Alkaliphilus metalliredigens QYMF: one gene and its partner. The protein of the gene in region 2 interacts with the protein of the main gene of each other region in a pairwise test. Links are inferred from orthologs where the notes say so. Each region holds a gene or a part of one and is shown on either strand. Other genes may lie near its edges. The genes, in order: topA and AMET_RS11005.

Region 1 (9,154 bases), 440 kb from region 2 along the record:
AAATGGTGAAACGGAAGTGACTAAACCACCAAAAATACCATAAGCCAGGTGCATTTTCATGGATTTACAACTTGAGCTATTACCCTACTACTATAACACACTCGGCTTTGCTGCGGAACTAATAGATTATATCGATCATGTAGACGATACGATGGTTCTTGAGAAAGTGTCTGTACTCTACAAAATGGTGACCGACCTCCCATCGACCCAAGGGTTTGTTTCTGGATGCATTACTATACTATACTCGTCCAGAGATCTCCTCTTTTCGAGAACTAGGAAGGCAATCAAAAGAACCGAAAAATCAAGCATGCTGTAATTTTACAAGAGTCCCCCAACATTGATGAAGTGCCGGTTCACAGTAGTCTGAGTCATTTTAAAATCAAAGTTACTACAGCAATATTTCATAAGATTTTATTTGACCTCATCGCACAAGGCTAAAACCAAAGGACTTTCTGATGCCTATGCTAATCACATCGATTCTAAGCCGATTTGGGCTAACGTAAACGATTATAAGCATAAACGCGCTGCCAATGCCCAGATCAAAGTAAGTGTGCCTGTGAGACAGGCTCTATTAGTATATTTCATTCTGTTCACTAGGTGTATAGTAATACTTACAGTCGAAAAAATCCAAGCTATCGAGAGGCTAATTTTAGTATATACAAGTTCATAAAGGAGGCTGAATATTTATAATTCGATTTCCAATTCGATATACAACTTTATGAAAGGTAAAAAAGTCTAAATGGCTATATTAAGCAATTTAGACTTCTATATATTATCTTTTTAACTATCTTTTTAATCGTCTTAATTCTTCTAGCAAATGATCGTTTAGAATTCGGATATGCGTTCCCTTCATTCCCAAGGATCTTGATTCAATAACACCAGCACTTTCAAACTTCCTTAATGCATTGACTATGACAGAGCGTGTAATTCCTACCCGATCAGCAATTTTACTGGCAACAAGCAATCCTTCCATACCATCAAGTTCATTAAAGATGTGCTCTACTGCTTCTAATTCCGAGTAAGATAAAGTTCCAACAGCCATCTGTACAACAGCTTTTTTTCTTGCTTCTTCTTCTATTAGTTCAGTTTTAGCTCTCAAAATTTCTAAACCAACTACGGTTGAACTGTACTCTACCATTACTAAATCTTCATCAGTAAATTCCTTTTCAAACCTCGCTAAAACAATTGTCCCTAATCGATTACCACTCCCGCTTATCGGTACGATTGTTACCAATTTATCATAACTTTCTATATCGTATTTAAAAAATTTCAGAAGTTCATCCTGGGTAATATTAAACTCAGTCTCGGTAACCTTTAACAATTGTTCATTATATTCCTCTGGAAATCTCTTTTCACCAGTACGCTCATCTACTACAATGGGACAGTCAGTAGCATCAGTCAAACTGACTCCTAACACCTTTCCCCTAGCACTTGCTACATATACATTAGCATCTAATACTTCACTTAAAATTCTACATAATTCATTGAATGAAACAGCATGATCCCCCGACTGTTGTAAAATTCGATTAATCCTTCTGGTTTTTTCCAGTAATTCACTTGCCATTTTGTTTCCTCCTTTATTCTTTTGTAATATCTAGGATCCCATAATTTATTCATTGGTAAAAAACATTTTTGTAATTATGTTCATAGCTTTTTCAAAATGTTCTGTAGGTATGCGTTGCTTGTATTTATATGTTAGCTTTTCATTACAAATCTGTCCCCATTACATCTTTATGATTAGAGAATCCTTAGGATCTTAGTAAATGTAGGGCACTATAATGAAAGTAACCCTTGCATCTATATTCCATTGTTTACTAATAAACACAAAATCAATCTTACCACATATAAATTTACCATTCAATCTATTTTTAGTTAAAAAATTAATTTATTACTTTTCATTTTCATCCTCTATGAGTCTTTCGTATTTACATTCGCTGTTGGTACACGTAATTTTTTCACTTTTTTTTGTTTTTTTATGAGCCAATATTTCATTACATTGTGGGCATTTTTCATTAATTGGTTTAGCCCAAGATACAAATCGACAGCTTGGAAAACCACTACATCCATAAAAAAGTCTTCCTTTTTTAGATTTTCTTTCTACAATCTCTCCATCTTCACACTTTGGACATTTCACATCTATTTTATGAACAATTGGTTTTGTGAAAGTACAGTCTGGATAACTAGAACAGGCTAGGAACTTACCATAGCGGCCATGCTTGATTACCATCGGGGCGTCACATTGGTCACATATTTCATCACTTTCCTCAACTAAGTGAATTTCTTCAATATGTTCTTCTGCAACCTTTAACATCTCTTCAAATGATGGATAAAAATCTTCAATTAATGATTTCCAACCTTTTTTTCCCTCTTCTATTTCATCAAGCTGATTCTCAAGTTCTGCACTGAAATGTACATCTATAATTTGTGAAAAGAAGTCCTCTAAAATCCCCGTCACCAAAATGCCTAGCTCAGTAGGTAGTAAGTTCCTTCCCTCTCGTTCTACATATCCCCTTGATAAGATTGTGGCAATTGTAGGAGAATATGTACTAGGCCTACCAATTCCCTGTTCTTCCATTGCTCTTACTAGAGATGCTTCCGTATATCTCGGTGGTGGCTGGGTAAAGTGCTGTTTAGGATCGATTTCAACGATTGAAGTCAGCTCATCCTTGTTTAATACAGGCAAATCAGTATCCTCAGAACGACTGGCAAGAGAATAAACCTTCAGAAACCCTTCAAATCTTAATCTTGACCCATTTGCTTTAAAGGTGACTCCTTCTACATCTAATGTAATTGATAATGTATCAAAGAGCGCCGGTTCCATTCGACTGGCAACGAATCGTTCCCATATTAACTTATAGAGCTTATATTGGTCTTTCTTAAGATAAGGTTTCATCACATCAGGAGATCGAGTTACATCAGTAGGTCTAATGGCCTCATGTGCATCCTGAACTGACTTCTTTCCTTTCTTAACGATTGTACTTTTTTGAAGATAGTGCTCACCAATTTTTTCTGTTATGTATTGAGCTACATGCTGAGATGCTTCTTCAGAAATCCGAGTGGAATCAGTACGAATGTAAGTCACTAAACCAACTGAGCCCTCTTTCCCTAGCTCAATTCCTTCATATAATTGTTGTGCCAGTGACATGGTCTTTTTAGTAGAATATCCTAATTTATTCGATGCCTCTTGCTGTAATGTACTTGTTGTGAAAGGGAGACTGGGATTTCTTTTCTTTTCTCCTTGCTTCACTTCTGTAATCATTAATTGCTTGTCTTTAATTTTATTAATTATTATGTTTATTTCATCTTCTGACTTAATGTCCTTATTCCCTAAATGATCACTTTGAAACTTTACTTCAAACTTTTCTTTTTGCATGTTTTGGACCTGTAAAATTAAAGACCAATATTCTTCAGGTTGAAATGCATTAATCTCTACTTCTCTGTCTTTAATCATTTTAGTCGCTACGGATTGAACACGTCCTGCACTGAGTCCTCTTCTAATTTTTTGCCAAAGAAGAGGACTGATTTTGTACCCTACCAAACGATCTAATACCCTTCGAGCCTGTTGTGCATCTACTAAATCATGATTGATCTTTCTTGGCGTTTTAATTGCACTTTTAATGGCATTTTTTGTAATTTCATTAAATTCGATTCTACATGCTTCATTTTTGTCTATATTCAATGCATTGGCCAAGTGCCAAGAAATCGCCTCACCTTCTCTGTCAGGGTCAGTCGCGAGATAAATTCTTTTTGCTTTTTTTGCTTCCGTTCTAATTTCTTTTAATACAGGTCCCTTACCTCTTATGGTAATATATTGAGGTTCATAGTCTTTATCTATGTCAACACCTAGCTTACTTTTAGGCAAATCAATTACATGACCAACTGATGCCTTCACAATATAATTTCTTTTCCCTAAAAATTTTTCAATGGTTTTTGCTTTAGCTGGTGACTCAACAATTACTAAGGATTTTGCCATTTCGATCACCTCCACTGTCCTACAACACTAACTCAGTTTGCTAGACAAAATCAATTCTTAAAGTATATCAATTTATTTGCTAACTGTAAATGTATTTCCAGATAATTGAGTAATGAATCCCTTTATTTCTAGAATTGTTAGTAACGCACTTAGTTCTGATATATGTATACCCGTACGATTGATCACTGCATCAATAGATACTGGATTTTCCTCAATCACCTTATATACAAGTATCTCCTTCTCACTAAGATCACGTTCAAGCTGCTCTGCGGTTTGAGGACTTTCCAACCGATATATCTTTTCTAAATCTTCAATAATATTAGATATCTCTAATAATGGTTTAGCTCCTTGCTGTATCAGGTTATTTGGCCCGTAGCTTTGCCCACTATTAATATTTCCAGGTACAGCGTAAATCTCTTTACCTTGGTCTATGCCGCACTCTACAGTAATCATAGCGCCACTTCTTTTCCCTGCTTCTATAATCACAACTCCGTCGGACAAAGCACTTATAATTCTATTTCTCATAGGGAAATGATGCTTCAGTGGTGGCGTGCCTGGTGCATATTCAGAAAGGATGCATCCATCACTTTCAATAATTTTATTGAAAAGCATTTGATTTGAGGCGGGATAGCATTGTTCTAATCCACATCCTAAAACTGCTATGGTGTACCCTTCCTTTTGCAAAGCACCTTGATGACTTGCTGTATCAACCCCTAAAGCCAGTCCACTGATGACACCAATATGATAAGCGGCTAACTCTTGAGCAAACTTTTGGGCTACCCACTTGCCATAGGGTGTTGCCTTTCGTGCGCCTACGATTGCAATACCTGGCTTTGCCATATTAAGTTTTCCTCTTTGATACAATACGAACGGTGGTCGATAAATATGTCTTAGCTTTTCAGGATAATTTGTATCTAGTTCAGTGATGACATGAATATGACTTCTTTCAATTTCCCGAATGGCTTTTTCATAGAACTCTATATTCCTATTTTTCATCATTCGCGAAGCAATTATGCTATGATTATGTAGACAATGAAAGATATGCTTAGATTCTGCAGTCCAGATTTCTTCAATTGATCCAAAATAATTTTTCATGAAAGACAAAACTTGATGGTCTACTCCGCCGATGTGACTTAACCAAATCAATATATCTTTTTTAGAAAGATTCATATTCTTACCTCCGGGAAAAGTGGTTTAAGTTTCGATATTGTAGGGCTTCAGCCAAATGATTTTTAGAAATAATTTCACTTTTGTCTAAGTCAGCAATGGTACGAGAAACTTTAATCACTCTGTTATGACTCCTAACACTAAGTTTCATTTTATCAAAAGCCATCTTCAATAATTCTTCGGCTTCCTTTTCTAGTACACAATACTTGTTTATCCCTATTGTATTCAATTGTGCATTAAATAAAACCTTTTCTTGTTTATATCGGTGCTGCTGTAGTTCCCTTGCTATTTGAACTCTTTTGCCAACGCACTTTGAGCTTTCCTCACTCTTATCATTATCTTTTAAATCCCCATAGGACACTGCTCTCACTTCAATCATTAAATCTATACGATCAAGTAAAGGACCTGAAATTTTATTTAGATACCGATTAATCTGATGAGCTCCACAAGTACAACTCTGCTGTCCTTCAGAACCATAATATCCACACGGGCATGGGTTCATGGCAACAACTAGCATGAAATCAGCCGGATAAGTGCAACTACTATGGGCTCTAGAAATCGAGATTACACGATCCTCTAAGGGTTGACGTAGCACCTCTAAAGCTCCTTTACTAAATTCGGGTAATTCGTCCAAAAACAGTACGCCATAATGACATAGAGAGACCTCCCCAGGTTTAGGTATTCGTCCTCCACCGGTCAGCGCAGTTACTGAGATCGTATGATGAGGACTTCTAAAAGGTCTACGGTTAACCAAACCTTTTTCAGAATCAAGGATCCCTGCGACACTATGTATTTTTGTGACTTCAAGCGCCTCTTCAAATGTCATTTGGGGCATAATTGAAGATAAACTTCTGGCAGCCATTGTTTTTCCAGCACCCGGTGGTCCCACCATCAGTAAATTATGCCCCCCTGCTGCGGCTATTTCTAAGGCACGTTTTAAATTATCCTGTCCCTTTAAGTATCTTATATCATGGTCGTATTGAGTGAATTTTTCATTTTCAAAGTGATGGCCAGTGACCGGTACGACTGTTTCTTCATTATTCAACCACTGAATCACTTCTTGTAAATGTGACACACCATATATCTCCATTTCTTCTACTAGTCGCGCTTCTTTGACATTTTCCTTTGGAAGGATTATCTTTCTATATCCCTTGTTAAACATCCCCAATAGCATGGGTAACACACCATTAACTTTATTCACTTTACCATCAAGGGAAAGCTCTCCAAGTACACAAAAATCAAAGATCATATCCATTTTTATTTGTTCTGAGGCCGCTAGTATACCTAAGGCGATCGGTAGATCAAAATGAGTTCCTTCCTTTTTAGTATCTGCAGGAGCAAGATTAATCGTTATTCGCTTCATTGGAAATGATGCGCCACTGTTTTTAATGGCAGCTCTCACCCTTTCCTTAGACTCTCGAATAGCCATATCTCCTAATCCCACGATGTTGATTGCCGGCAATCCATTGCTAATATCCACCTCTGCCTCAATTTCAGAGACATGTAACCCATAAACACCGCATGTTTTTATCTTTGCTAACATGTGTTCACTTCCCATCTATCACCATTAAGAATTCAAATACTCTATTCGATACAGAACATATTTTCCCTTTATTTTTTTGTAATTTTTTGTTTATTTAGAATTTTTAACGACTTAATAAATGAACCCTCTAGTAACTTATTTCTATTATATTTAGTGCCGTGAACAGCTCAATGAAGCTCAGATTTTGAAAAAATTATTTTTATCTATTCATAATTAAGGCTTGTTTGACATAAATATGAAATTATGATAAAATCTTATATTAATAACCGTAAAACCTCCCAGAATTTCAATACTTTCCTTTCTACCCACATCTTTTTATACCTATTATAATATATCTGTGATTGTTTATCTTTTTATATCATACGTTTGGGAAAAGTTTTTATAATTTAGGAGATCTCGCCTAAGTGTGCTTTGCCGATACAAAAAATCTAGTAAAATTTTCTGTATTAATTTAATGTGACTTTGCAATTTTTTTTGTAAATACTAGTACTACTAACTAAGTTTATAAACAGGACAATCACTTCCTCGATTATCCAAACTTTTTTTTATAGTATTATTGCTTTTAACTAAATAACAAGGAGGAGATCATGTGAATCATACCGATACAACAAACAGTCGTCAAATTTCAATCGATCGAGCTAAGCATCTAAAATTAACCATACAGGATTACTTAGAGATAAAAGACCTCATTCCCAAAGGATTATCTCGTCAAGTGGAAATCGAAGCGAAAAAGCAAAAAATCCTATCCCATTTTGGTGCTACTGAAGATAATTGGAATGATTGGCAATGGCAATTAAGCAATCGAATATCTGATGTTGATACCTTAACAAAAATAATTAAGTTAGATGATAAAGAAATTGAAGATATAAAAAAAGTAGGACAAGAATTTAGATGGTCAGTATCACCTTATTACACCACTCTAATTGATGACAATAATAAGTATTGTCCAATTAAACTTATGGCTATACCCCATGGCTACGAAATTGCCAATACCAAAGGAGATACAGATCCAATGGCAGAAGAGTTCACGAATCCTGCTGGATCAATTACACGCCGCTATCCCGATCGATTAATTATTAATGTAACCAATGAATGTGCAATGTACTGTAGACATTGTCAACGAAGAAGAAACATAGGAACTAATGATCTCCATACATCCCGAGAGGTTTTACAAGAATCGATTGATTATATTCGTGATAATCCTGAAATCCGGGATGTATTAATTACTGGTGGCGACGCATTGACCCTTTCTAATAGTATGCTTGATTGGTTATTGGGAGAATTACATGCAATTCCATCCGTAGACTATATTAGATTGGGCTCTCGTACATTGGTCACTATGCCCCAAAGAATCACAGATAAGTTGATCAATATTCTTAAAAAGTACCCACCTATTTTTATTAATACCCACTTTAATCACCCCATGGAGATTACAGAAGAGTCCAAGGCAGCATGTGATAGATTATCCAATGCGGGCATTCCATTAGGTAACCAAGCAGTTCTCCTTAATGGCATTAATAATAATAAGTTTGTCATGAGATTACTTAATCACGAACTATTAAAATGTCGTGTTCGTCCTTACTATATATTCCATGCGAAACATGTTATTGGCACTAGTCATTTTAACACGTCTGTTGATGATGGCATCGAAATCATGGAGTACTTAAGAGGCTACACATCTGGTATGGCAATTCCAACCTATATCATTAATGCCCCTGGCGGAAAAGGAAAAACTCCTATACTTCCACAATATCTAATTTCTAGAGGCTCTCATTCTATTAAAATTAGAACTTGGGATGGTGAAGTGATTGATTATCCAAATCACCCTACAATTCCAATTGAAGAAACACTAAAGTAAAATGTAACTTAGTTCAGAGGGTTCTTAACCACTGAATCATAACTGAGTCTATCTGGAGAATGTCGTGTACAGACTCTCCTTTAATAAATAGTGTGGATTTTCATGACAACTAAAATAAACCTCACAAAAAAACTAGGCTTAGCCTAGTTTTTTTGCTCTTTAAATTAAAATTTATTAGTGAAAACCTTCAACTTATCTATCTCATCATTTAACTTAGAAAATGACATACTTGTATTATATTGCTTTATTTATTTTACTCTGATCAAAACAATTATGCAATTTCCTTAGTTAAAAGGCATTATTGATATAATGTATTTTCTTTTCTTTTCCTATGATCACTTCCGCTACATCAAATCTAAAGTCATAATTTATAAGACCCTTTCTTGCAATATAATGAGAGGCGACGCGATGTAATCGCTGCTGTTTTTGCCAATTAACCGCTTCACATGGCATCCCATAGGATTGGGACCTACGTGTTTTAACCTCCACAAAGGCAATGATAGTACCTTTATATGCTATGATATCGATCTCACCGAGCTTTGTTCGATAATTTGTCTCTATGAGACGATATCCTTTTTTTTCTAAATATTGCCCAATAATACGTTCACCCAGT
Region 2 (7,561 bases):
CATCCATCAACACAAAAACACCCTCCCATATGAATATTTAATAATAAACATTCACATAAGAAGGTGTTCAACTAGTACACCCATAATTCAAGTAAGTAATCAGTATTATATACCATTACCCAATTGAAATCTGGATGTACATCATTACTCAACAAGCTACCTTAACACTCCGAAACGTTCAAATTCCAGTTACGACACCTATACACTCCAATTATGATGGACTTCTTGCACATCATCATTGTCCTCAAGCATATCAATGAGTCTATTCATCTTTTTAATGTCTTCTTCAGGTAGTTCTGCTTCCACTTGGGGAAGATAGATGATGTCTGCACTGAAGAATTTGTGACCTTCTTGTCGTAAATTATCCTTTACTATGGTAAAATCTTCAGGTGTTGTGATGATTGCATAGGCCTCTTCATCCACTATAAAATCTTCTGCTCCTGCATCAAGGGCACCCATCATTAAGGTTTCTTCATCAATTGTGTCTTCTTTTTCGATTACGATTTGACCCTTTCGATCAAATGAAAAGGCTACACAACCAGAAGTCCCTAGGTTCCCTCCATTCTTATCAAAAGCATGTCTTACATCTCCAGCGGTTCTGTTTCTGTTATCCGTCAATACTTCAACAATCACTGCAACCCCACTTGGTCCATAGCCTTCATAGATGATTTGCTCGTATTGATTTCCACCAGCTTCACCAGTTCCTTTTTTTATCGCTCTATCGATATTGTCATTAGGCATATTTTGAGCTCTGGCTTTATCCATGGCATTTTTTAAAGCCGCATTGTATTCAGGGTCTCCGCCACTCTCCCGAGCTGCAACTGAGATTAACCTTGCCAACTTTGTATATATTTTAGCTTTTTTTGCATCTTGTTTGCCTTTTCTTTGAATAATATTACCGATTCGTCCCACAAAATCCTCTCCTGTCTTTAAGTAAATGACACTAATCAACACATAAATTTTAGCATATTACCTATTACGATGCAATTCATTTCGAGGACGCAATACAATGATCCTAGCGAACTAGCGAATTAATTCTCATCTTACAATTAAATGTTCGGTAGAGGAGGCATCACTCTTTTATGATGGGAAATGCCATGAAGCCTTTCAATAATTTCTTTATCCTTTTGAGGTACTTCTTTTCCCTCTAAGAAATCATCAATCATCTCATAGGTTGTTCCCATTTCTTTTTCATCAGTTTGCCCTTCCCAAAGCCCCGCTGATGGTTCACGGTTCAGCACAGACTGGGGTACCCCTAGGTATTCTCCCCACTGATATACTTCTCTTTTTGTCAAACCAGCAATGGGTAGTATATCAACGCCACCATCTCCATACTTAGTAAAATATCCTGTATGTAATTCCGCTGCATTGTCGGTACCAACGACAAGAGAGTTGACATTATTTGCTATGGTATACAATGTACTCATCCGTAAGCGGGCACGAAGGTTGGCATCAGATATCCTAAGTTTATTTTCATCATATAATTCTAGCTTTTGCAAAGCGTTGATTGCTTTACTGAGTACATTTTCATGCTCATTATCTAAGTTAACAGTTGTATGCTTAATACCACAGGCAATTGCTACTGCTAATCCATCATCAATGTCGTCCTGATGACTCCTAATGGGTAAAATAACACCTAATGATTGATTAGGAAATGCCCGATAAATTAAGTTCGCAACAACAGCTGAATCGATTCCTCCTGAAATGCCAACTACCAGTCCCGTTGTACCTGATTCTTCAACCTGTTCTCTTAACCATGCAACTACCCTTTCAACTTTCATTGCTATTTCCATGATAAAATCCACTCCTTTATTTTTCATTCATTATAGCACATTTCCACTTATTTACTGCAAATTTCCTTAAATAAAATGTTTAAAGAAAGTTATATTTCCTTATTCAACTGTTTCAACTCTAAAGAGAGCCTTAAATTGATTTAAGACTCTCTTTGATCCAAACTTTATTTAAGTTAATTTTAATGTCTAATTGGTATTATTCTTGGTCAAAGTCAAACAGAGCAGTCGTTAAGTATCTTTCACCTGATGAAGGAATCATCACAACGACACGCTTCCCTTTTCCTAGTTCTTTAGCTACTTGCAAAGCTGCCACAACCGCAGCTCCTGAAGAAATACCTACTAAAATCCCCTCAATTGCTGCTACTTTTCTAGCCATAACCAAAGAATCGTCGTCTTTCACTTGAATTACTTGGTCAATCACATTTACATTTAAGTTTTTTGGAATGAATCCCGCTCCAATTCCTTGGATTTTGTGAGGCCCCGGCTGCCCACCTGATATTACAGGCGATTTTTCAGGCTCTACAGCAATGATTTTGATGTTAGGATTTTTTTGCTTTAGAAACCCTCCCACCCCAGTGATGGTTCCACCTGTGCCTACGCCAGCCACAAATGCATCAATTTCACCATCAGTTTGTTCCCATACTTCCTTAGCCGTCGTGTCTTGATGAACTTGAGGATTGGCAGGATTTTCAAATTGTTGTGGCATGTAATAGGTAGGATTTTTTTCAAGTAGCTCTTTAGCTTTTTCAATTGTACCCTTCATTCCTAATGCTCCCGATGTCAATACCAGTTCAGCGCCAAATGCTTTCAACAGCTTTCGCCTTTCCATGCTCATTGTATCAGGCATAACAAGAATGACTGAATACCCTTTTGCCGCACCAATCATAGCTAGGCCAATCCCAGTGTTTCCACTTGTTGGCTCAACAATAGTGGCCCCTGGCTTCAATAGACCCTTTTCCTCTGCATCTTCAATCATACTTAAGGCAATACGATCCTTCACACTGCTGCCTGGATTAAAGAACTCAAGCTTTAGATAGACTTCCGCCATGTCTTCTTCTACCAATCGATTCAGTTTTACTAAGGGGGTATCTCCAATTAAATCATAAATATAGTTTACTTTTTTCACACTTCTCACTCCATTCCATAGTATTTCGGTATGCTTTTATGTATATAATGCAATTATACGTTCTCTTGCTTTACCTGTCAAGAAAGACAGCGAATAGATTTTACTAATATGGTTAAGTTAAGGGTAGTTCATCTTATTTATCGCCTATACTAGAATTTGTTATACAGAGGTGTACATATGAAAAAAAAACAGATTCATTGGTTTAAGATGATGCTGGTTGGATTGACAGCAGGCATTATCAATGGCCTATTCGGTGCTGGGGGTGGCACAATTATCGTCCCTGCCCTGACCTTTATTTTCTGTGTTAAACAACATCAGGCCCATGCAACAGCTATTTCTATTATTCTTCCATTTGCTATGGTCAGTAGTTTCATATATTATCGTCATGGCTTTGCTGAACCCACCATCACTTTTCAAATCACATCTGGAGCCGTAATTGGTAGTTATATTGGTTCTAAGTTGCTTACTCGGTTTTCTGCTAGCTATCTACGGAAAACATTTGGTGTTTTTATGATTCTAGCTTCTATAAGGATGATATTTTCATGATTCTATTTTTATTAGGTCTATTAACAGGAGCCGTAGGGGGCATGGGAATTGGAGGAGGCACGATTCTAATTCCAGGCCTGATTTTTTTGACGGAATTAAAGCAACAGAGTATTCAAGGTGTTAATTTATTAATGTTTATTCCTGTGGCTGTTATTGCCGTGTTCATACATTATAGAAATGGCAATGTTCTTTTAAATTTTACGATTCCTTTGGTATCCTTTGGCATATTCGGTACAATCATCGGTTCAAAAATAGCCCTAGTGCTTCCATCGGATACCTTAAGAAAACTATTTGGAATCTTTTTATTAATAATGGGAGTTTACGAATTTCTGTATAAAGGAAAGCAAAAATCAGGGGAAAGCTAAGTCCTGCTTTTTTCGAGTTTACCCTAGAGCCACTAACACACAATCATAATAAACAATGTTCAGTCCAGCTTCTTCAGCATGGGCAATGGTTTCCTCATCGAATGTGCCCGGCTGGAACCATACATATTGTATACCAAGAGCCTTCACCTCTTCTAAAACCCCCTTGGCCACCTTAGGATTAACCACGATGTTCACGCATTCTGGTTTTTCAGGGAGATCCTTCAAACTGTTGTAGATTATATCTCCCTCTACAGAATCATATTTCGGGTTAACTGCGTATACATGGTATCCATGATTTTTAAGTTTTTGATAAATCTTATAACCAAACTTCTCCTCATCTGGTGTGACTCCAACAACAGCCCATGTTTTTAGTTTTAACATTTCTTCTTTATTCTTTTCAACTTGATCCATAGGTATTGACCTCCTTTTTTACTTTCCTAATACTTATACCCTTTTTTTCACATTCTATTCTATTATAATTTCTCCATCTATCTCAGTTAAGTATCCTTTTTCAACTATATTCAATTCACATCGACTACTTGTCCACTCAACGATCTGTTTTTTAAAATCGCTGACATCTTCTAATTTGACATATACAATAAAGTGTACAGCTTCATCATATTTGGTTTCTTTAATCGTGTATCCATGTTGTAAAATTTCATTTTGCACTTTGCCTAACTGGGTATAATCAACGGTTACAGACATGGTTTCATACATTTTTTTTAAAATGATTTTTCCTGCATCTAGGGCCACCCTAACACCTTTTGTATAGGCTCTTACTAATCCACCGGTTCCTAGCTTGATTCCACCAAAGTACCTTGTCACAACAACGACCACATTTCGTAAGTCTTCCTTCTTTAGTACTTCTAATATAGGCACCCCTGCCGTTCCAGAGGGTTCTCCATCATCGCTATATCGCTGTACTTCATTTCTTTCCCCCACAATATATACGGGAACATTATGCGTTGCATTTCGATGCTTTTTCTTGATCTCTTCAATAAATGCCACTGCCTCTTCTTCATTACTAATTGGAGCTGCATAACCAATAAACCTTGATTTATCAATCACAATCTCCTGCACCCCAGACTTCAATAATGTACGATATTGGTTGATCATATATACCCTTCCTTCTTAAGTAAAATTCATTATAAATGGAAAAGAAGCAGCTCTCACTGCTTCCTTTGTCTTCTTATACCGCTAATGTTTCTTTCATAAATTCTTTGTACTTTTTGTAGGAAAGACTCACCAGGGATTTTTCTTGACTGTAAGTAATCATATCAAGGGCTTGATCTATGGGATAAAGGCCTCCCTCTTTAAAACCTAAATCATTGTTAACTTTAAACTGTTTTGATTTAGCTCGCATTATATACCATATAATCTGATTGCACACCGGTTGTTTCCTTGTAACAGAATAAAATTCGTAACTCGTTCCTCCTGCCGTGGAAAGAATTTCAGCCTCAACTCCAGCTTCCATCTTTACACGATCAATCGCCACATTTGTGGGGAGGTCCGCGTTACGAATTACACCTTTTGGTAATACCCATTCGTTTTTTTCATTTTTTAAGATAAACACCTGATTTGCATAAAACACCACGCCACCAGCACAGTTTCTAAACAGCATTGGACGAATCCTCCTTCCTTTTAACTTATCTTAATGATACAACATTTACTATTATTTTACAACATCTATTCTGAAGATTTCCACAAATCACATAACGCTTCTTTCATTCCCTTTTTATATCATTATTGCTAAATATGTATTTTTTATTCCTATTATTCATAAATAAATTGTCTTTCTTTTTGAAAAACTAAAAACGAAACTAGATTATTAACGTAAGTAGGTGAAAAATGTGTATGTTGTCTATCACTGTGTAGGTGGGGCACACTCTTCAGTCACTGCATCTGCAATCCATTTAAACAAACTGCCAATCAATCACAGACCCAGTCTTGAGGATCTTTTGAACATTCCTTATTACGATACATTAACGATAAAAGATCGTGGAAAAATCATTTACCGTGGCACTGATGAAGATGGTCATAGAATCCATACACTAGGCAGACAGTTTGTTCCTCATCTTGTGGTTCCTATTATACAAGAAACCTGGTCCTTACTTGAAGGGACTGATGCTAACCTAGTCATGGTCAGCACCATGCCCACGGTCAACTTTTTAATGCGTGTTGGTGGATTTAGTTCTCGTAGAATGAATTGGGTCAGCTTTGGCAGACCTATTGTGGCCCGTGGCACGCTACAAACTTACTTTAATCTCACGGAAATCGTTAAAGAAACAAAAAAGAGGCTTTCTTTTATTTAGCCTCTTTTTAATCTTTCCTGAATTTCTTTGATTGTATTATCATATGCACGTTGGACGTATTCAGTCTCATTTGGATTTTTAAGTAGTGCCTTTAGTCTTGTTACGGTCTTTTCATTTCCGATCCTTGCAAGGGATTTAGCAGCGTATTGTCTTACCTGTGGTTTACCATCCTGCAGCGCTCTATGTAAAACATCTAAACTACTTCGATCTTGAATTTTTCCAAGAGCTGAGCAAACCATGCGCCTGACGCCTCCATGCTTGTGATTGCTCTCTTGATGGATGGCGGGAAGCAGTCTTTTGTCTTTTAGTTGCCCCGCTAGCCACAGGGCTATCATGAGATCTTCTGCATTTTCAATGGTGGGGATCCTTATAACCATATACTTCATAAGCTCTTCTTTAACCAGCCCATCACTCTGAAGTAAAAAGTTTAATCGTTCTTCTTTTGTACTGGCTAAGAGCACCATGAACACTTGACTAAAGTCTTGTGTTTTTTTAGATTGTTTCATCTTTACTTTGGATTCAATAATCTGCTGGTCTACCTCTTCCTTTGATAAGTTTCGTATTTGACTAATTAAAGAAACACTCTTTCCTTCTAAGAATAGCAAATAAGAAATAAAATGATCATCATATTCCTTCACATTGCCCCAGTTGATCGTTATAGACAACCCATTCTCCATTTCGATATTCCCCCCACATTCACCCATTATACTTCGTAGGATTGATACTTCTGGTAATACATATCCTCTATTTTAATATGTATTAGGACACCCTCTTCTACATATTCCGTAGACAGAACCGTCCCCTCTTGATGGATCTGGGATACCACACTTCCATCTGCAAAGGGAATGAGAAGCTTACATTCAATTACCTTTACACCAATTTCTTGACGAATGCTTTCAATTAATTTATCAAGGTTGATTTTATTCAAGGCAGAAATATGAAGCGTGTTATCATCTTTAGGCAAAACACTGGCATCTGAAACTTTGTCTATCTTATTATAGACATCAATGATTTTTTTGCTTTGGACTCCCAAATCGTGCAAAACACCTAGGGTTGTCTTTCTTTGCATTTCAAAATTATCATTGGAGGCATCAATTACGTGTAAAAGCAAGTCTGCATACTGTACTTCCTCCAATGTTGCTTTGAAAGCATTCACTAAATCATGGGGAAGCTTACTGACAAACCCCACAGTGTCAGTTAATATAAATGTCAGCTTTTCATTAAATACTAATTTGCGCAAAGAAACATCCAATGTGGCAAAGAGCATGTCCTTAACAAAAACCTCTCTATCCTCCTGATACGTTTCACTCATCTGCAGCAGCCGATTCATCAAAGTTGATTTTCCTGCATTGGTATACCCTACCACTGCAACAATGGGAATCTCTGATTTTTTACGCTGGGCTCTTTGTACTTCTCTGT

The links.
Region 1: the proteins of AMET_RS11005 (region 2) and topA interact in binary tests that used the Escherichia coli proteins (3 or more experiments, as listed by UniProt). The link is inferred for Alkaliphilus metalliredigens QYMF from one-to-one orthologs.

The regions. Positions count from the first base shown.
Region 1 is NC_009633.1:2,748,494-2,757,647, forward strand. What follows is about bases 1,432-4,377. They hold topA (type I DNA topoisomerase), read right to left. Parts: upstream 3,974-4,377; coding sequence 1,889-3,973; downstream 1,432-1,888. Other genes in these bases: codY (GTP-sensing pleiotropic transcriptional regulator CodY), read right to left, coding at 1,432-1,564; dprA (DNA-processing protein DprA), read right to left, coding at 4,046-4,377. Also shown: more of codY, read right to left, coding at 785-1,431; more of dprA, read right to left, coding at 4,378-5,143; AMET_RS13515 (YifB family Mg chelatase-like AAA ATPase), read right to left, coding at 5,148-6,683; eam (glutamate 2,3-aminomutase), read left to right, coding at 7,273-8,541; AMET_RS13525 (YraN family protein), read right to left, coding at 8,830-9,154. UniProt on the Escherichia coli protein: Releases the supercoiling and torsional tension of DNA, which is introduced during the DNA replication and transcription, by transiently cleaving and rejoining one strand of the DNA duplex.
Region 2 is NC_009633.1:2,305,430-2,312,990, reverse strand. The notes cover bases 3,122-5,828. They hold AMET_RS11005 (YigZ family protein), read right to left. Parts: upstream 4,947-5,828; coding sequence 4,296-4,946; downstream 3,122-4,295. Other genes in these bases: AMET_RS10995 (DUF3189 family protein), read left to right, coding at 5,672-5,828; AMET_RS11000 (NUDIX domain-containing protein), read right to left, coding at 5,020-5,451; AMET_RS11010 (CoA-binding protein), read right to left, coding at 3,849-4,241; AMET_RS11015 (sulfite exporter TauE/SafE family protein), read left to right, coding at 3,462-3,830; AMET_RS11020 (sulfite exporter TauE/SafE family protein), read left to right, coding at 3,122-3,465. Outside these bases: AMET_RS11035 (YebC/PmpR family DNA-binding transcriptional regulator), read right to left, coding at 199-912; nadE (NAD(+) synthase), read right to left, coding at 1,050-1,793; cysK (cysteine synthase A), read right to left, coding at 1,990-2,919; more of AMET_RS11020, read left to right, coding at 3,097-3,121; more of AMET_RS10995, read left to right, coding at 5,829-6,142; AMET_RS10990 (HEAT repeat domain-containing protein), read right to left, coding at 6,139-6,819; GTPase HflX, read right to left, coding at 6,846-7,561.